Regions from separate parts of the Kitasatospora sp. LaBMicrA B282 genome, predicted to be linked through region 2. Evidence: predicted binding sites of a transcription regulator. Region 2 holds the regulator's gene; the other holds the start of a gene.

What was found. The regulator HrcA, encoded in region 2, represses chaperone genes, less so after heat shock. The targets are predictions, from matches to a motif close to TTNGCACTCNGNNNNNCNGAGTGCNAA.
Region 1: groES (co-chaperone GroES) is a predicted target of HrcA. The motif match lies at 5,303-5,329, and genes of this name have one in related genera.

The regions. Positions count from the first base shown of each region.
Region 1 covers NZ_JBNQTI010000016.1:60,555-68,070, forward strand. The annotation lists gene ACQRUO_RS07795 (L,D-transpeptidase) at 1-154, opposite strand, end outside; gene tsaB (tRNA (adenosine(37)-N6)-threonylcarbamoyltransferase complex dimerization subunit type 1 TsaB) at 331-984, shown strand; gene rimI (ribosomal protein S18-alanine N-acetyltransferase) at 981-1,598, shown strand; gene tsaD (tRNA (adenosine(37)-N6)-threonylcarbamoyltransferase complex transferase subunit TsaD) at 1,591-2,691, shown strand; gene ACQRUO_RS07815 (hypothetical protein) at 2,724-2,969, shown strand; gene ACQRUO_RS07820 (polysaccharide deacetylase family protein) at 3,075-3,989, shown strand; gene ACQRUO_RS07825 (THUMP-like domain-containing protein) at 4,066-5,262, opposite strand; gene groES (co-chaperone GroES) at 5,471-5,776, shown strand; gene groL (chaperonin GroEL) at 5,904-7,516, shown strand, end outside.
Region 2 covers NZ_JBNQTI010000011.1:48,410-55,925, forward strand. The annotation lists gene ACQRUO_RS05745 (AMP-dependent synthetase/ligase) at 1-893, shown strand, start outside; gene hemW (radical SAM family heme chaperone HemW) at 975-2,204, shown strand; gene ACQRUO_RS05755 (DUF3097 domain-containing protein) at 2,218-3,048, opposite strand; gene pspAB (PspA-associated protein PspAB) at 3,180-3,764, opposite strand; gene htpX (zinc metalloprotease HtpX) at 3,805-4,728, opposite strand; gene hrcA (heat-inducible transcriptional repressor HrcA) at 5,091-6,269, shown strand; gene dnaJ (molecular chaperone DnaJ) at 6,360-7,499, shown strand.

The sequences.
Region 1 (7,516 bases), on a different contig from region 2:
GCGAGTCGCCCGGCGTGCCGCTCGCGCTGGGCGGCGGCTGGGCGGCCAGGGCCTTGCCGGCGGTGCCCTCGGCCTGGACGGCGAGCAGGGTGACCACCGCCAGCGCGCTCAGGGTCAGACCGGCGACCGCGATTGCAGGACCCTTGATCGCCACCGCGCACTCCACTTGTTCGTCGGGTTGTCCGTCGGGCTCTCCACCTGTCGTGCGCCCCATCGTGCCAGGTTCCGCAGCGGCAGCCGGGACCCGTTGAACGTGTGTTCCGTATCAGGACAAAGGGTCGAGGAGCGGTCGGCGCCGGGGACGCTCCGGCGACCCTCTAACCTGGATCCGTGCTGCTGCTCGCCTTCGACACCGCTACCCCTGCCGTCACCGCCGCCGTCCACGACGGCGCGGCCGTCCTGGCGCAGACCTACCAGGTCGACGCCCGACGCCACGGCGAACTGCTGCTTCCCTCGATCGAGCGGGTGCTCGCGGAGGCGGGCGTGGACAAGCGGGAGCTGACCGCGCTCGCGGTCGGCGTCGGCCCCGGCCCCTACACCGGCCTGCGGGTCGGCCTGGCCACCGCCGCCGCGCTCGGCCACGCGCTCGGCCTGCCGGTGCACGGCGTCTGCACGCTGGACGCGATCGCCCACCAGGCTCGCGGGCAGGGGCGCACCGGCCCGTTCACCGCGGCCACCGACGCGCGCCGCAAGGAGGTCTACTGGGCCGACTACGACGCCGCCGGGCGCCGGGTCGAGGGCCCGGCGGTGGACCGGCCCGGCGACCTGGCCCGCCGCGAGGTCTCGGTCGGCGCGGGCGCACTGCTCTACCCGGAGACCTTCCCGGGCGCGCACGGCCCCGAGCACCTGTCGGCCGGCGCGCTGGCCGACTTCGCGGTGCACGAGCTGGCGGCCGGGCGCGAGCTGCTGCCGCCGCTGCCGCTCTACCTGCGCCGCCCCGACGCCCAGGTGCCCGCCGGCTACAAGGCGGTGCTGCCGGCGTGACCGCGGGGACCCGCACCGCGCGCATCACGCTGCGTGCGATGCGCTGGTGGGACATCGCCCCGGTGCTGGAGCTGGAGCCGCTGCTCTTCCCCGAGGACGCCTGGTCGGCCGGGATGTACTGGTCGGAGCTGGCCGACGCGCACCCCGGCGGCAGCCGGCACTACACGGTGGCCACCACCGAGGAGGGCGTCATCGTCGGCTACGCCGGGCTGATGGCGGTGGGCGCCGAGGCGGACGTGCAGACCATCGGGGTCGACGACCGCTACCAGGGCCGCGGGCTGGGTGCGGCGCTGCTCGCCGACCTGATCGAGGAGGCCGCCCGGCGCGGCTGCACCGAACTGCTGCTGGAGGTGCGGATCGACAACTTCCGCGCGCAGCGGCTCTACGAGCGCTTCGGCTTCGCCCCGGTCGGCATCCGGCGCGGCTACTACCAGCCGGCCAACGTCGACGCGCTGGTGATGAAGCTGGACCGGCTGGACGCGCCCGACCCGGACGCGACCGTCCCGATCGACAGCGAGCCGATCGACGGCGAGCCGATCGACACGGAGCCGAACGACGGCGAGCCGACCGAGCACGAGCCGAACGAGAACGACACCGAGGAAGACCATGGCTGACGAACCGCTCGTCCTGGGCATCGAGACCTCCTGCGACGAGACCGGCGTCGGCATCGTGCGGGGCACGACCCTGCTGGCCGACGCGGTGGCCTCCAGCGTCAACGACCACGCCCGGTTCGGCGGCGTGGTCCCGGAGATCGCCAGCCGGGCGCACCTGGAGGCGATGGTCCCCACCATCCAGCGCGCGCTGGACACCGCCGGGATCAAGGCGAGCGACCTGGACGGCATCGCGGTCACCGCCGGCCCCGGCCTGGCCGGCGCGCTGCTGGTCGGCGTGAGCGCCGCCAAGGCCTACGCCTGGGCGCTGGACAAGCCGCTCTACGGGGTCAACCACCTCGCCTCGCACATCTGCGTGGACCAGCTGGAGCACGGCCGGCTGCCCGAGCCGACGATGGCGCTGCTGGTCTCCGGCGGCCACTCCTCGCTGCTGCTCACCGGCGACATCACTTCCGACGTGCGCCCGCTCGGCGCCACCATCGACGACGCGGCCGGCGAGGCCTTCGACAAGGTGGCCCGGGTGCTCGGCCTCGGCTTCCCGGGCGGCCCGGTGGTGGACCGGATGGCCCGGGAGGGCGACCGCAAGGCGGTGCACTTCCCGCGCGGCCTGACCGGCCCCAAGGACCCGGAGTACGACTTCTCCTTCTCCGGCCTGAAGACCGCGGTGGCCCGCTGGGTGGAGGCCAAGCGGCGGGCCGGCGAGGAGGTGCCGGTGGCGGACGTCGCGGCCTCCTTCCAGGAGGCGGTCACCGACGTGCTGACCCGCAAGGCGATCAAGGCCTGCCGGGACAACGACGTGGACCACCTGATGATCGGCGGCGGGGTGGCGGCCAACTCGCGGCTGCGCGCGATGGCCGAGCAGCGCTGCGAGCGGGCCGGCATCCGGCTGCGGGTGCCGCGCCCGGGCCTGTGCACGGACAACGGGGCGATGGTGGCCGCGCTCGGCGCGGAGATGGTCTGGCGCAACCGGCCGGCCTCCTCCTTCGACCTCTCGGCGGACTCCTCGCTGCCGGTCACCGAGGTCTCGGTGCCGGCCGCGGCGCACGGCGACGTGCACGGCGCGGCGTACCGCGCGCTGGACGGCGGCGAGCAGTGAGCACGGCGGGGGCGGGGCCGACCGAGGCGTCGATGTGGGAGGCCAAGGCGGCCGCCGGGCGCGGCGCCGAGCTGCTGGCCTGGGCCCGGGAGCACGCGCTGCCGGCCGGCGCGGCGCGGGTCGAGCTGTTCAGCGCGCCGGGGGACCGGGTGCTGGTGATCAGCTGGTGGCCGGCGGGCGTCGACCCGGCGGCGCCGGCCGAGCCGCCGTCGGACCTGTTGGCCCGTCCGGTGCACCGCTGGGGTTTCCGCAGCGAGTACCTGGTCGAGGAGCGGTAGCGTTCGGAGCCGAACGACGGCGGTGGCCCGGGGTGGGTCACCGGACAGCGGGGCGGGTCGGACGGAACGGTCGGCCGGCGGGAACGAGCGAGGGGGCGGGACGCCGTGACGAGCAAGCACCGGAGCCGGTGGACGGCGGGCACGGCGGGGGCGCTCGCGCTGACCGCCGCGGTGGCGGTCAGCGGCTGCGGCGGCAGCGGTGGCGGGACGAAGAACGCGGCCCCGGAGCCGAGCCAGGCCGTCCCGGCGGCCCCGGCAGCCGCCGGCTCCCCGTCCGCTGCCGCGTCCGCCACGGCCGCCGCGGGTCAGGTGTCGGACGCCGCCTGGGCCAAGTGGAACCTGAAGCCGCTGCCCGCCGCGCCGCAACCGCCGGCCGACAAGCCGGTCAAGCTCGCCCGCACCGGCCAGGTGCCGGTGATCAGCAACATCCCCACCACCGACAAGGTGGTCTTCGTGACCATCGACGACGGTGAGGAGAAGGACCCGCAGTTCATCCAGATGATGAGCGACCTGAAGGTCCCGATCACCATGTTCCTGATGGACGACGCGATCAAGAACGACTACGGCTACTTCAAGCCGTTGCAGGCCGCCGGCAACCACATCCAGAACCACACGCTGCACCACCCGGCGATGAGCACCAAGTCGGCCGCGGTGCAGAAGAGCGAGGTCTGCGGCGACCAGCAGGTGCTCACCCAGCAGTACGGGACGGCGCCGTTCCTGTTCCGTCCGCCCTACGGCGACGGCGCCAACTCGGCGACGCTGAACAACGCCGTCCAGCAGTGCGGTCCGCGGGCCGTCGTGCTGTGGCGCGAGAGCATGCAGATCCACGACATGCAGTACCAGGCCGCCGACAAGAAGCTGAGGCCCGGCGACATCATCCTGGCCCACTTCCGCGGGCCCAAGGACCTCAAGGGCGAGACCATGACCCAGATGTTCGGCGAACTGCTCAGCCGGATCCAGGAGCAGGGCTTCGCGGTGGGCCGGCTGGAGGACTACGTCCAGGCCCCGCCGGCCGGCTGACCGTCCGCCGGCTGAGCGCCCGCCGGCTGAGTGTCCGTCGAGGGACCGGACGCCGAGGGACCGGCCGGCCGCCGCTCTACGGCTGCCGGAGCTCGCGCGCCAGCAGCATGACCGGGGTGGTGCCGATCCGGGTGAGCAGCACCACCGCCGCGTTCGGCCCCTGCGGGCGGAGCTTGCGCCGCAGCTCGTCCGGCTCGACCGCGAAGCCGCGCTTCTTGATCACCAGGGTGCCGACCGCCCGCTCGCGCAGCAGCGCCTTGAGCTTCTTGACGTTGAACGGGAGTTCGTCGGTGATCTCGTAGGCGGCGGCGTACGGGGTGGGCGTCAGCCGGTCCGAGGTCAGGTAGGCGATGTGCGGGTCGAGCAGGGTCGCGCCGCCGAGCAGGTCGGCCACCTCGGCGACCAGGTGGGCGCGGATCACCGCGCCGTCCGGCTCGTAGAGGTAGCGCCGCAGCGGGCCGGCCGGCGGGTCGGGCAGCCGGCCGCCGGTCAGGCTGTGGCCGCCCGGCAGTCGCCCGCCGAGCAGCGTCGCCCGGTGCGGGGCGTCGGCCGGCGCGCCGGTGCCGAACCAGAGCACCGCCTCCTTGACGTCGCCGCCGTCCGAGACCCACTCCGCCTCGGCGTCCGCGGGCACCGCCTCGTGCGGGATGCCGGGGGCCACCTTGAGCGCGCCGAACCGGGTGGCCCGGCCGGCCTCGATCGCCCAGGAGAGCGGCGGCGAGTAGGCCTCCGGGTCGAAGATCCGGCCGCGGGCGCCGCGCCGGGCGGGGTCGGTGAAGACCGCGTCATAGCCGGCGGTGTCCACCTCGGTGACGTCGGCGCAGCGCACCTCGACGAGGTCGGCCAGGCCCAGTGCGGCGGCGTTGGCGGCGGCCACCGCGCAGGTCACCGGGTCCCGGTCGACCGCGGTGACCGCGATGCCGGCCCGGGCCAGGGCGATCGCGTCGCCGCCGATGCCGCCGCACAGGTCGGCCAGCCGGCGCACCCCGAGCGCGGCGAACCGCTGCGCGCGCCAGTCGGCCACGGTGCGGCGGGTGGCCTGTTCCACGCCGTCGGGGGTGAAGTACATCCGTTCGGCGTCGTCCCCGAACTTGGCCCGGGCCCGCTGCCGCAGCCGCTCCTGGCCGAGGGCGGCGGAGACCAGCTCCGCCGGGTGGTCGCGGCGCAGCCGGGTGGCCAGCGCCAGCTCCTCGCCGGGCGTGCAGCCACGGGTCTGGGCCAGCAGCTGCCGGCCTTCGGGGGTCAGCAGCGCGTCGATGATCTCGGTCTCCACCTGCACATTGTCCCGGGTCCCGGAATTCCCGGGCGCGCCGTTGGCACTCTGGTTGACTGAGTGCTAACCGCGGCCTAAGGTCGTTCCTGGCACTCTCCCCCGGGGGAGTGCTAACGCGACAGTACCGGCCTGACCCCCGCGACGGCAGGCCGCCGGTCGCCCACCTACCTGTTAGACAACCCCGTAATCTCCGAAGGGGAGCTCGGACGTGACCACCAGCAGCAAGGTTGCCATCAAGCCGCTTGAGGACCGCATCGTGGTCCAGCCGCTCGACGCCGAGACCACCACGGCCTCCGGCCTGGTTATCCCGGACACCGCCAAGGAGAAGCCCCAGGAGGGCGTCGTCCTGGCCGTCGGCCCGGGCCGCTTCGAGGACGGCCAGCGTCTGCCGCTCGACGTCGCCGTCGGCGACGTCGTCCTGTACTCGAAGTACGGCGGCACCGAGGTCAAGTACCAGGGCGAGGAGTACCTGGTCCTGTCGGCCCGCGACGTTCTCGCCATCATCGAGAAGTAAGCAGCCGGCGAACCCCAAGGGTTCGTTTCGCCCGCCCCGGATCCGTGTCAGGTGTGACAGGGGCCGGGGCGCGGCTGTTGGCAGCACCTGACGTCACGTAACGCAATTTCCTGAGGAAGACGGAATCATGGCGAAGATCCTGCAGTTCGACGAGGACGCCCGCCGCTCGCTGGAGCGCGGTGTCAACAAGCTGGCCGACACGGTCAAGGTGACCATCGGCCCCAAGGGCCGCAACGTCGTCATCGACAAGAAGTTCGGTGCCCCGACGATCACCAACGACGGTGTCACCATCGCCCGCGAGGTCGAGCTGGACGACCCGTACGAGAACCTCGGCGCGCAGCTGGTCAAGGAGGTGGCCACCAAGACCAACGACGTCGCGGGTGACGGCACCACCACCGCCACCGTGCTGGCCCAGGCCCTGGTCAACGAAGGCCTGCGCAACGTCGCCGCCGGTGCCGGCCCGGCCGCCCTGAAGAAGGGCATCGACAAGGCCGTCGCCGCCGTCTCCGAGCACCTGCTCTCGATCGCCCGCGAGATCGAGGGCAAGGACGACGTCGCCGCCGTCGCCTCGCTCTCGGCCCAGGACACCCAGGTCGGCGAGCTGATCGCCGAGGCGATCGACAAGGTCGGCAAGGACGGTGTGATCACCGTCGAGGAGTCCAACACCTTCGGCGTGGAGCTCGACTTCACCGAGGGCATGCAGTTCGACAAGGGCTACCTGTCGCCGTACTTCGTCACCGACCAGGAGCGTCAGGAGGCGGTCCTGGAGGACCCGTACATCCTGATCAACCAGAGCAAGATCTCCTCGATCCAGGAGCTGCTCCCGCTGCTGGAGAAGATCCTGCAGGGCGGCGCGGCCAAGCCGCTGCTGATCATCGCCGAGGACGTGGACGGCGAGGCGCTCTCCACCCTGGTGGTCAACAAGATCCGCGGCACCTTCAACGCGGTGGCCGTCAAGGCCCCGGGCTTCGGTGACCGCCGCAAGGCCATCCTCGGCGACCTGGCCACCCTCACCGGTGCCACCGTCATCTCCGAGGAGGTCGGCCTCAAGCTCGACCAGGCCGGTGTCGAGGTGCTCGGCACCGCCCGCCGGGTGACCATCACCAAGGACGAGACCACCATCGTCGACGGTGCCGGTGACTCCGAGGCCGTGGCCGGTCGGGTCGCCCAGATCAAGGCCGAGATCGCCGCCACCGACTCCGACTGGGACCGCGAGAAGCTGCAGGAGCGCCTGGCCAAGCTGGCCGGCGGGGTCTGCGTGATCAAGGTCGGCGCCGCCACCGAGGTCGAGCTCAAGGAGCGCAAGCACCGCCTGGAGGACGCCATCTCCGCGACCCGCGCCGCGGTCGAGGAGGGCATCGTGGCCGGCGGTGGCGCCTCGCTGGTGCACGCCGCCAAGGTGCTGGAGGACGGCCTGGGGCTGACCGGCGACGAGGCCACCGGTGTCGCGGTGGTCCGCCGCGCGCTGGTCGAGCCGCTGCGCTGGATCGCCCAGAACGCCGGCCTCGAGGGCTACGTCATCACCTCCAAGGTCGCCGACCTGGAGGCCGGTCACGGCTACAACGCGGCCACCGGCGAGTACGGCGACCTGGTGAAGGCCGGCGTCATCGACCCGGTCAAGGTCACCCGCTCCGCCCTGGAGAACGCCGCCTCGATCGCCTCCCTGCTGCTCACCACCGAGACCCTGGTGGTGGAGAAGAAGGAGGACGAGGCGGAGGCCGCCGGCCACTCGCACGGCCA
Region 2 (7,516 bases):
CCCAGGCCAACCGGATCGCCACCGGCCACGACACCGCCCCGCTCGGCCTGCGGCTGCAGCACGCCGTCGCCGACAAGCTGGTGTACGCCAAGATCCGGGCGGCCTTCGGCGGCCGGCTGCGCGGCTCGGTCTCCGGCAGCGCCGCGCTGGCCCCCGAGATCGGCTACTTCTTCATGGGCGCCGGGGTGCCGATCCTGGAGGGCTACGGGCTGAGCGAGACCAGCGCCGGCTCCTGCGTCAACCCGGCCGAGGACGTCCGGATCGGCACCGTCGGCGTGGCGCTGCCCGGCACCGAGGTGCGGATCGCCGAGGACGGCGAGATCCTGCTGCGCGGCCCCGGCGTGATGCGCGGCTACCACGACAACCCGGAGCAGACCGCCGAGGTGCTGGAGCCGGACGGCTGGTTCCACACCGGCGACATCGGCGAGCTGACCGACGGCTACCTGCGGATCACCGACCGCAAGAAGGACATGTTCAAGACCTCGGGCGGCAAGTACGTCGCGCCCAGCGAGGTCGAGGGCAAGTTCAAGGCGATCTGCCCGTACGTGAGCAACATCCTGGTGATCGGCAACGGCCGCAACTTCTGCACCGCGCTGATCTCGCTGGACGAGCCGGTGATCATGCAGTGGGCCACCGAGCAGGGCCTGAGCGGCAGGAGCTACGCCGAGGTGGTCTCCTCGCCGCAGGCCCAGGCCCTGGTCGAGGGCTTCGTGAAGAAGCTCAACGGGCAGCTGCAGCGCTGGCAGACGGTCAAGAAGTTCTACGTCCTGCCGCGCGACCTGGACGTCGAGCACGGCGAGCTGACCCCGAGCCTGAAGATCAAGCGGCCGGTGGTCGAGAAGACCTACGCGGCCGAGGTCCAGGAGATGTACGCGGGCGCCAACGAGGCCTGAGCCACCCCCGTCCGGTCCGGCCGGCGCAGCCCCCTCGGCACACCCGTCGGGGCAACGCCGGCCGTACCGGACAATGGACGCATGCCCTCCGCACTCCCCGACGGCGAACCCGTGCCGTCCGACGGTTCGCTGCCCGACCACGCCCTGACGGGCCTCGGCGACCGGCCGTTCGGTTTCTACCTGCACGTGCCGTACTGCGCCACCCGCTGCGGCTACTGCGACTTCAACACCTACACCGCCACCGAGCTGCACAGCGCCGGTGCGGTGGCCTCGCAGGAGACCTACGCGGCCAACCTGATCGCCGAGGTCCGGCTGGCCCGCCGGGTGCTCGGCGCGGCCGAGCTGCCGGTGCGGACCGTCTTCCTGGGCGGTGGCACCCCCACCCTGCTGCCGGCCCGCGACCTGGTGGCGATGCTGGCCGCGATCCGCGAGGAGTTCGGCCTGGCCCCCGACGCCGAGGTGACCACCGAGGCCAACCCCGAGTCGGTGGACCCGGCCTACCTGGCCGAGCTGCGCGAGGGCGGCTTCAACCGGATCTCCTTCGGGATGCAGAGCGCCCGCCCGCACGTGCTGAAGGTGCTGGACCGCCACCACACCCCCGGCCGCCCCGAGGCCTGCGTCGCCGAGGCCCGCGCGGCCGGCTTCGAGCACGTCAACCTGGACCTGATCTACGGCACCCCCGGCGAGTCCGACGAGGACTGGCGCGCCTCGCTGGCCGCCGCGATCGGCGCCGGCCCCGACCACGTCTCGGCGTACTCGCTGATCGTCGAGGAGGGCACCCGGCTGGCCGGCCGGATCAAGCGCGGCGAGCTGCCGATGGTGGACGACGACGTGCACGCCGACCGCTACCTGATCGCCGAGGAGGCGCTCGCCGCGGCCGGCTACTCCTGGTACGAGGTCTCCAACTGGGCCACCGACGAGGCCGGGCGCTGCCGGCACAACGAGCTGTACTGGACGGGCGCCGACTGGTGGGGCGCCGGCCCCGGCGCGCACAGCCACGTCGGGGGCGTGCGCTGGTGGAATGCCAAGCACCCCGCGGCCTACGCGCGGGCACTCGCCGAGGGCCGCACGCCCGCCCAGGGGCGTGAGGTGCTGCCGGCCGAGGACCGCCGGGTGGAGCGGATCCTGCTGGAGCTGCGGCTGGTCGACGGCTGCCCGCTGGAGCTGCTCACCGCGGCCGGCCGGCGGGCCGCCGAACGGGCGCTGGCCGACGGCCTGCTGGCCGCCGAGCCGTTCGCGGCCGGCCGGGCCGCGCTGACCCTGCGCGGCCGACTGCTGGCCGACGCGGTGGTGCGGGACCTGGTGGACTGAGAACGCCGGGGCTCTAGTCGCCGGGCTGGCTGACGAAATCGATCAGTTCCTCCACCTTCCCCAGCAGGGCCGGCTCCAGGTCCCGGTAGGAGCTCACCGAGGCGAGGATCCGCTGCCAGGCGGCCGGGGTGTCCACCGGCCAGCCCAGGCGGCGGCAGATGCCCTCCTTCCAGGACTCCTCGTAGGGCACGTCCGGCCAGCCGGCGATGCCCACGCTGGCCGGCTTGACGGCCTGCCAGACGTCGATGAACGGGTGCCCCACCACCAGCACCCCCTCCCCGGTGACCCGGGCGGCGATCCGGTGCTCCTTGGTGCCGGGCAGCAGGTGGTCGACCAGGACCCCCAGCCGGCGCCCGCTACCCGGGGCGAAGTCGGCCACGATCGCCGGCAGGTCGTCGATGCCCGCCAGGTACTCCACCACCACGCCCTCGATCCGCAGGTCCTCGCCCCAGACCCGTTCGACCAGCTCGGCGTCGTGCCGCCCCTCGACATAGATCCGCGACTCCCGGGCCACCCGGGCCCGCACGCCGGGCACCGCGATCGAGCCGGAGGCCGTCCTGGCCGGGCCGCTGCGCGCGGCGGGTGCCACCGGGCGGACCAGGGTGACCACCTTGCCGTCCACCAGGAAGCCGCGCGGCACCAGCGGGAAGACCCGGTGCTTGCCGAACCGGTCCTCCAGGGTCACGGTCGGCCCCTCGGCGGTCTTCTCGCAGCGCACCACCGCACCGCAGAAGCCGGTGGTCACCTCCTCCACCACCAGGTCCCGCTCGGCGGGCACCTCGGGGGCGGGCGTCTGCCGCTTCCACGGCGGGGTCAGGTCGGGGCCGTACTGAGTGCTGCGCATGCGAGGAACTATAGGAAAAGCCGACGGCCCGTCAGGATCGACGGGCCGCCGGCCCACGCGCACCGCATCGCGCACTACACCGCACCGCAGCGCACCGCGGCCGCCGCACAGGGCGGCCTACCGGCGGCCGCCTACAGGCCCGGCGCGCCCCAGACCGGGAACCAGCGGCTCAGGTCGTTCTCCAGCCGCAGGTCGTTGCCCAGCATCGCCTTCACCTGCAGCTCCAGCGGGCTGTTGCGCCGCTCGCCGCCGCCCGGCATCGGGGCGAACGGGTAGAAGGAGCCGCGCTTGTAGAGGTAGACCAGCGCCAGCGACTGCCCGGACTCGTTGCGGAAGCCGACGAGTGAGCAGAGCAGCTGCGGGCCGAACCCGTTGGCCTCCAGCTCGCTGTTGACCGCGTGCAGGTCGTTGACCAGCTCGGGCAGCTCCTCGGGGGCGTGCCGGGCGAGCAGCCAGGAGTAGCCGTACTCGTCCCGGCTGGCCTCGACCGGGGTGCCGCCACCGGCGGTGTCGGCGTCCAGCAGGGCCCGGACCTGGCGCTCGACCTCGCCGAACGCGCCGCCCTCGACCGCGGCGAAGCAGACCGAGCCGAGCCCGGTCGGGGTGAAGCCGGCGGCGGCTTCCAGGGTGAGGGCGGCCGAGGGCAGGCCGAAGAGCTGGTCGAGGTCGGGCTTGACCGGCTTGCTGCGGCCCAGCAGCGAGTCCAGGAATCCCACGGGTCGGTCCTCTCGGGGTGGGTCGGCGGGTGGTGCGGGCTCAGCGGCCCAGTTCGGCGGAGATCTTGCCGAGCTGCTCCAGGCGCTGCTCCAGCGAGGGGTGGGTGGACATCAGCTGGCTCGCCGCCTCGCGCGCGCTCAGCGCGGGGGCGAAGAAGAAGGCGTTGTACGGCTGCGCCTGGCGCAGGTCCTTGGTCGGGATCGCGCCGATCTGCCCGGTCACCTTGGTCAGTGCCGAGGCCAGCGCGCTGGGCCGGCCGGTGAGCTGGGCGGCGGCGCGGTCGGCGGCCAGCTCGCGGTAGCGGGAGAGCAGCCGGGTGAGCAGGAAGCTGATCGCGTAGACCACCACGCTGACCAGCGAGACGACGATCATCGCGATCGCGGCGTTGTCGTTGTTGTTGTTCCGGTTGTTGCCGCCCATCATGCCGCTGTACAGCGCGATCCGGGTGATCGCGCCGGCCAGCACGCCGAGGAAGCCGGCGATCGTCATCACCGCGACGTCCCGGTGCGCGACGTGCGACAGCTCGTGCGCCAGCACGCCCTCCAGCTCCTCCGGCTCCAGCCGGCGCAGCAGGCCGGTGGTCACGCAGACCACCGCGTTCTCCGGGTTGCGGCCGGTGGCGAAGGCGTTGGGCATGTCGTTGTCGGCGACCGCGACCCGCGGCTTGGGCATGTCGGCCAACGCGCAGAGCCGGTCAATGGTGCCGTGCAGCTGCGGGTACTGCTCGGGGGTGACCTGGTGGGCGCCCATCGCGCGCTCGGTGATCTTGTCGCTGAACCAGAACTGCGCGACGAAGAGCCCGCCCGACAGCAGCACGATCAGCGGCCAGGCGCCCCGCAGCAGGACGATCAGGACACCCGTGAAACCGACGTACAGCAGCCCGATCAGAAACATCGTGGTGACCATCCGTGCGGACAGTCCACGGTCGGGAGCGAAGCGGGTGTGGTGGCCGGACGCCGACATGGCTGCTCCTCTGTCCTTCAACGTCTGTTCAAGGTCTTCATACCGCAGCGGCTTCTACCCGCCCCGGCTCGGTTGATATCGATGCTGCCACTTCGTCCGGCGGCGGGCACCACCCCGGTCGGCCCCGCCGCGTCGCGCGTCGGGGCCGGTCGGACCGGGACGCCGGGCGGAGTGATCCGCGCGGCATCCACGGCCAGGGCGTTCCTGCCGTCGGACCCGGGCCTTACACTGGCAGGTACGGTTTTGGCACTCGTCTGTGCAGAGTGCCAAGCCGATCCGGCGGGGATCGGAAGATCGCACCGCCGGAGCCCCGCAGAGCAGGCCCGGTACCAGCACAACGCGCGACGAGGGAGGTGCGTGCCATGTTCGACGAACCCGATTCAACGTCGCCTTCGAGCGGCCGCGACCCGGCCGGCCAACCGGCCGCCAGATCCCAGGCGGGCTCGCGCCCGACTCGCGCGACGGCCGCGTCCGTCCGGTCCGCGCACGGCTCCCGGGCCGCGCGGGCCGAGCTGGAGCCCCGGCAGCTCGACGAGCGCAAGCTGGCGGTGCTGCGCGCCATCGTGCAGGACTACGTCGGCACCGAGGAGCCGGTCGGCTCCAAGGCGCTGGTCGAGCGGCACAACCTCGGCGTCTCGCCGGCCACCGTGCGCAACGACATGGCCACGCTGGAGGAGGACGGCTACATCCAGCAGCCGCACACCAGCGCCGGCCGGATCCCGACCGACAAGGGCTACCGGCTCTTCGTCGACCGGCTGGCCGAGGTCAAGCCGATGAGTGCCCCGGAGCGCCGCGCAATCCGGCACTTCCTGGACGGCGCGGTCGACCTGGACGACGTGGTCGCCCGCACCGTGCGGCTGCTGGCCCAGCTGACCCGCCAGGTCGCCGTGGTCCAGTACCCCTCGCTCTCCCGCTCGACGGTGCGCCACGTCGAGCTGGTCGCGCTCGCCCCGGCCAAGGTGATGCTGGTGCTGATCACCGACACCGGCCGGGTCGAGCAGCGGATCGTCGACTGCCCGGTCGCGGTCCGCGAGTCCACCCTGGCCGACCTGCGGGCCCGGCTGAACGCCCGGGCCGGCGGCCAGCGCTTCCCCGACGTGCCGGCCCTGGTCGACGACCTGCCGGCGGCTTTCGAGCCGGAGGAGCGGCCGCTGGTCTCCACCGTGCTCTCCACCCTGTTCGAGTCGCTGGTGGAGCAGAACGAGGAGCGGATCATGCTGGCCGGCCAGGCCAACCTGACCCGGTTCGGCCACGACTTCCCGCTCACCATCCAGCCGGTGCTCGAGGCGCTGGAGGAGCAGGTGGTGCTGCTCCGGCTGCTCGGCGAGACCGGGGACAGCGGGATGACCGTGCGGATCGGCCGGGAGAACGAGTACGAGGGGCTGAGCTCCACGTCGGTGGTCTCGGTCGGCTACGGTTCGGGTGAGGAGAGCGTGGCCAAGCTCGCGGTGATCGGGCCGACCCGGATGGACTACCCGGGCACCATGGGGGCGGTCCGCGCAGTCGCCCGGTACGTGGGGCAGATCCTGGCCGAGTCATAGGGCGACGCCTACTAGATTTGGTGGGCGGACCGATCGCAGCACGCAGCGCACAGGACTTTTCTCTCAGAGGCAGAACAAGCGGAGCATTTGGTGGCCACGGACTACTACGCGGTACTCGGCGTCCGACGGGACGCGGGGCAGGACGAGATCAAGAAGGCGTTCCGGCGCCTCGCCCGTGAACTGCACCCGGACGTCAACCCGGACCCGAAGACGCAGGAGCGGTTCAAGGAGATCAACGCCGCTTACGAGGTGCTCTCCGACCCGCAGAAGCGGCAGGTCTACGACCTGGGCGGGGACCCGCTGTCGCCGAACGGCGGCGGCGCGGGCGGCTTCGGCGCCGGGGCGGCGGGCTTCGGCTTCTCCGACATCATGGACGCCTTCTTCGGCGCGGCCTCCGGCCAGCGCGGCCCGCGCTCGCGCACCCGGCGCGGCCAGGACGCGATGATCCGGCTGGAGATCACCCTGGAGGAGGCCACCTTCGGCACCACCAAGGAACTCCAGGTCGACACCGCCGTCACCTGCACCACCTGCAGCGGCGAGGGCGCGGCCCCCGGCACCACCGCGCAGACCTGTGACATGTGCCGCGGCAAGGGCGAGGTCTCCCAGGTGACCCGCTCCTTCCTGGGCCAGGTCATGACCTCGCGCCCGTGCCCGCAGTGCCAGGGCTTCGGTACCGTGGTCCCCACCCCGTGCCCCGAGTGCGCAGGCGACGGCCGGGTCCGGGCCCGCCGCACGCTGACCGTGAAGATCCCGGCCGGCGTCGACAACGGCACCCGGATCCAGCTGGCCGGCGAGGGCGAGGTCGGCCCCGGTGGCGGCCCGGCCGGCGACCTCTACGTGGAGATCGCCGAGACCAGCCACCCGGTCTTCCAGCGCCGCGGCGACGACCTGCACTGCACGGTGACCATCCCGATGACCGCGGCCTCGCTCGGCACCCAGGTGCCGCTGCAGACCCTGGACGGTCTGGAGGAGGTGGACATCCGCCCCGGCACCCAGTCCGGCCAGTCGATCCCGCTGCACGGGCGGGGCGTCACCCACCTGCGCGGGGGCGGCCGCGGTGACCTGATAGTGCATGTCGAGGTGCAGACGCCCACCAAGCTCGACCCCGAGCAGGAGGAGCTGCTGCGCCGGCTGGCGGTGCTGCGCGGCGAGGAGCGGCCCTCGGGCCAGTTCGCGCCGGGCCAGCAGGGGCTGTTCTCCCGGCTGAAGGACGCCTTCAACGGCCGCTGAGCCACACCGGCTCCATC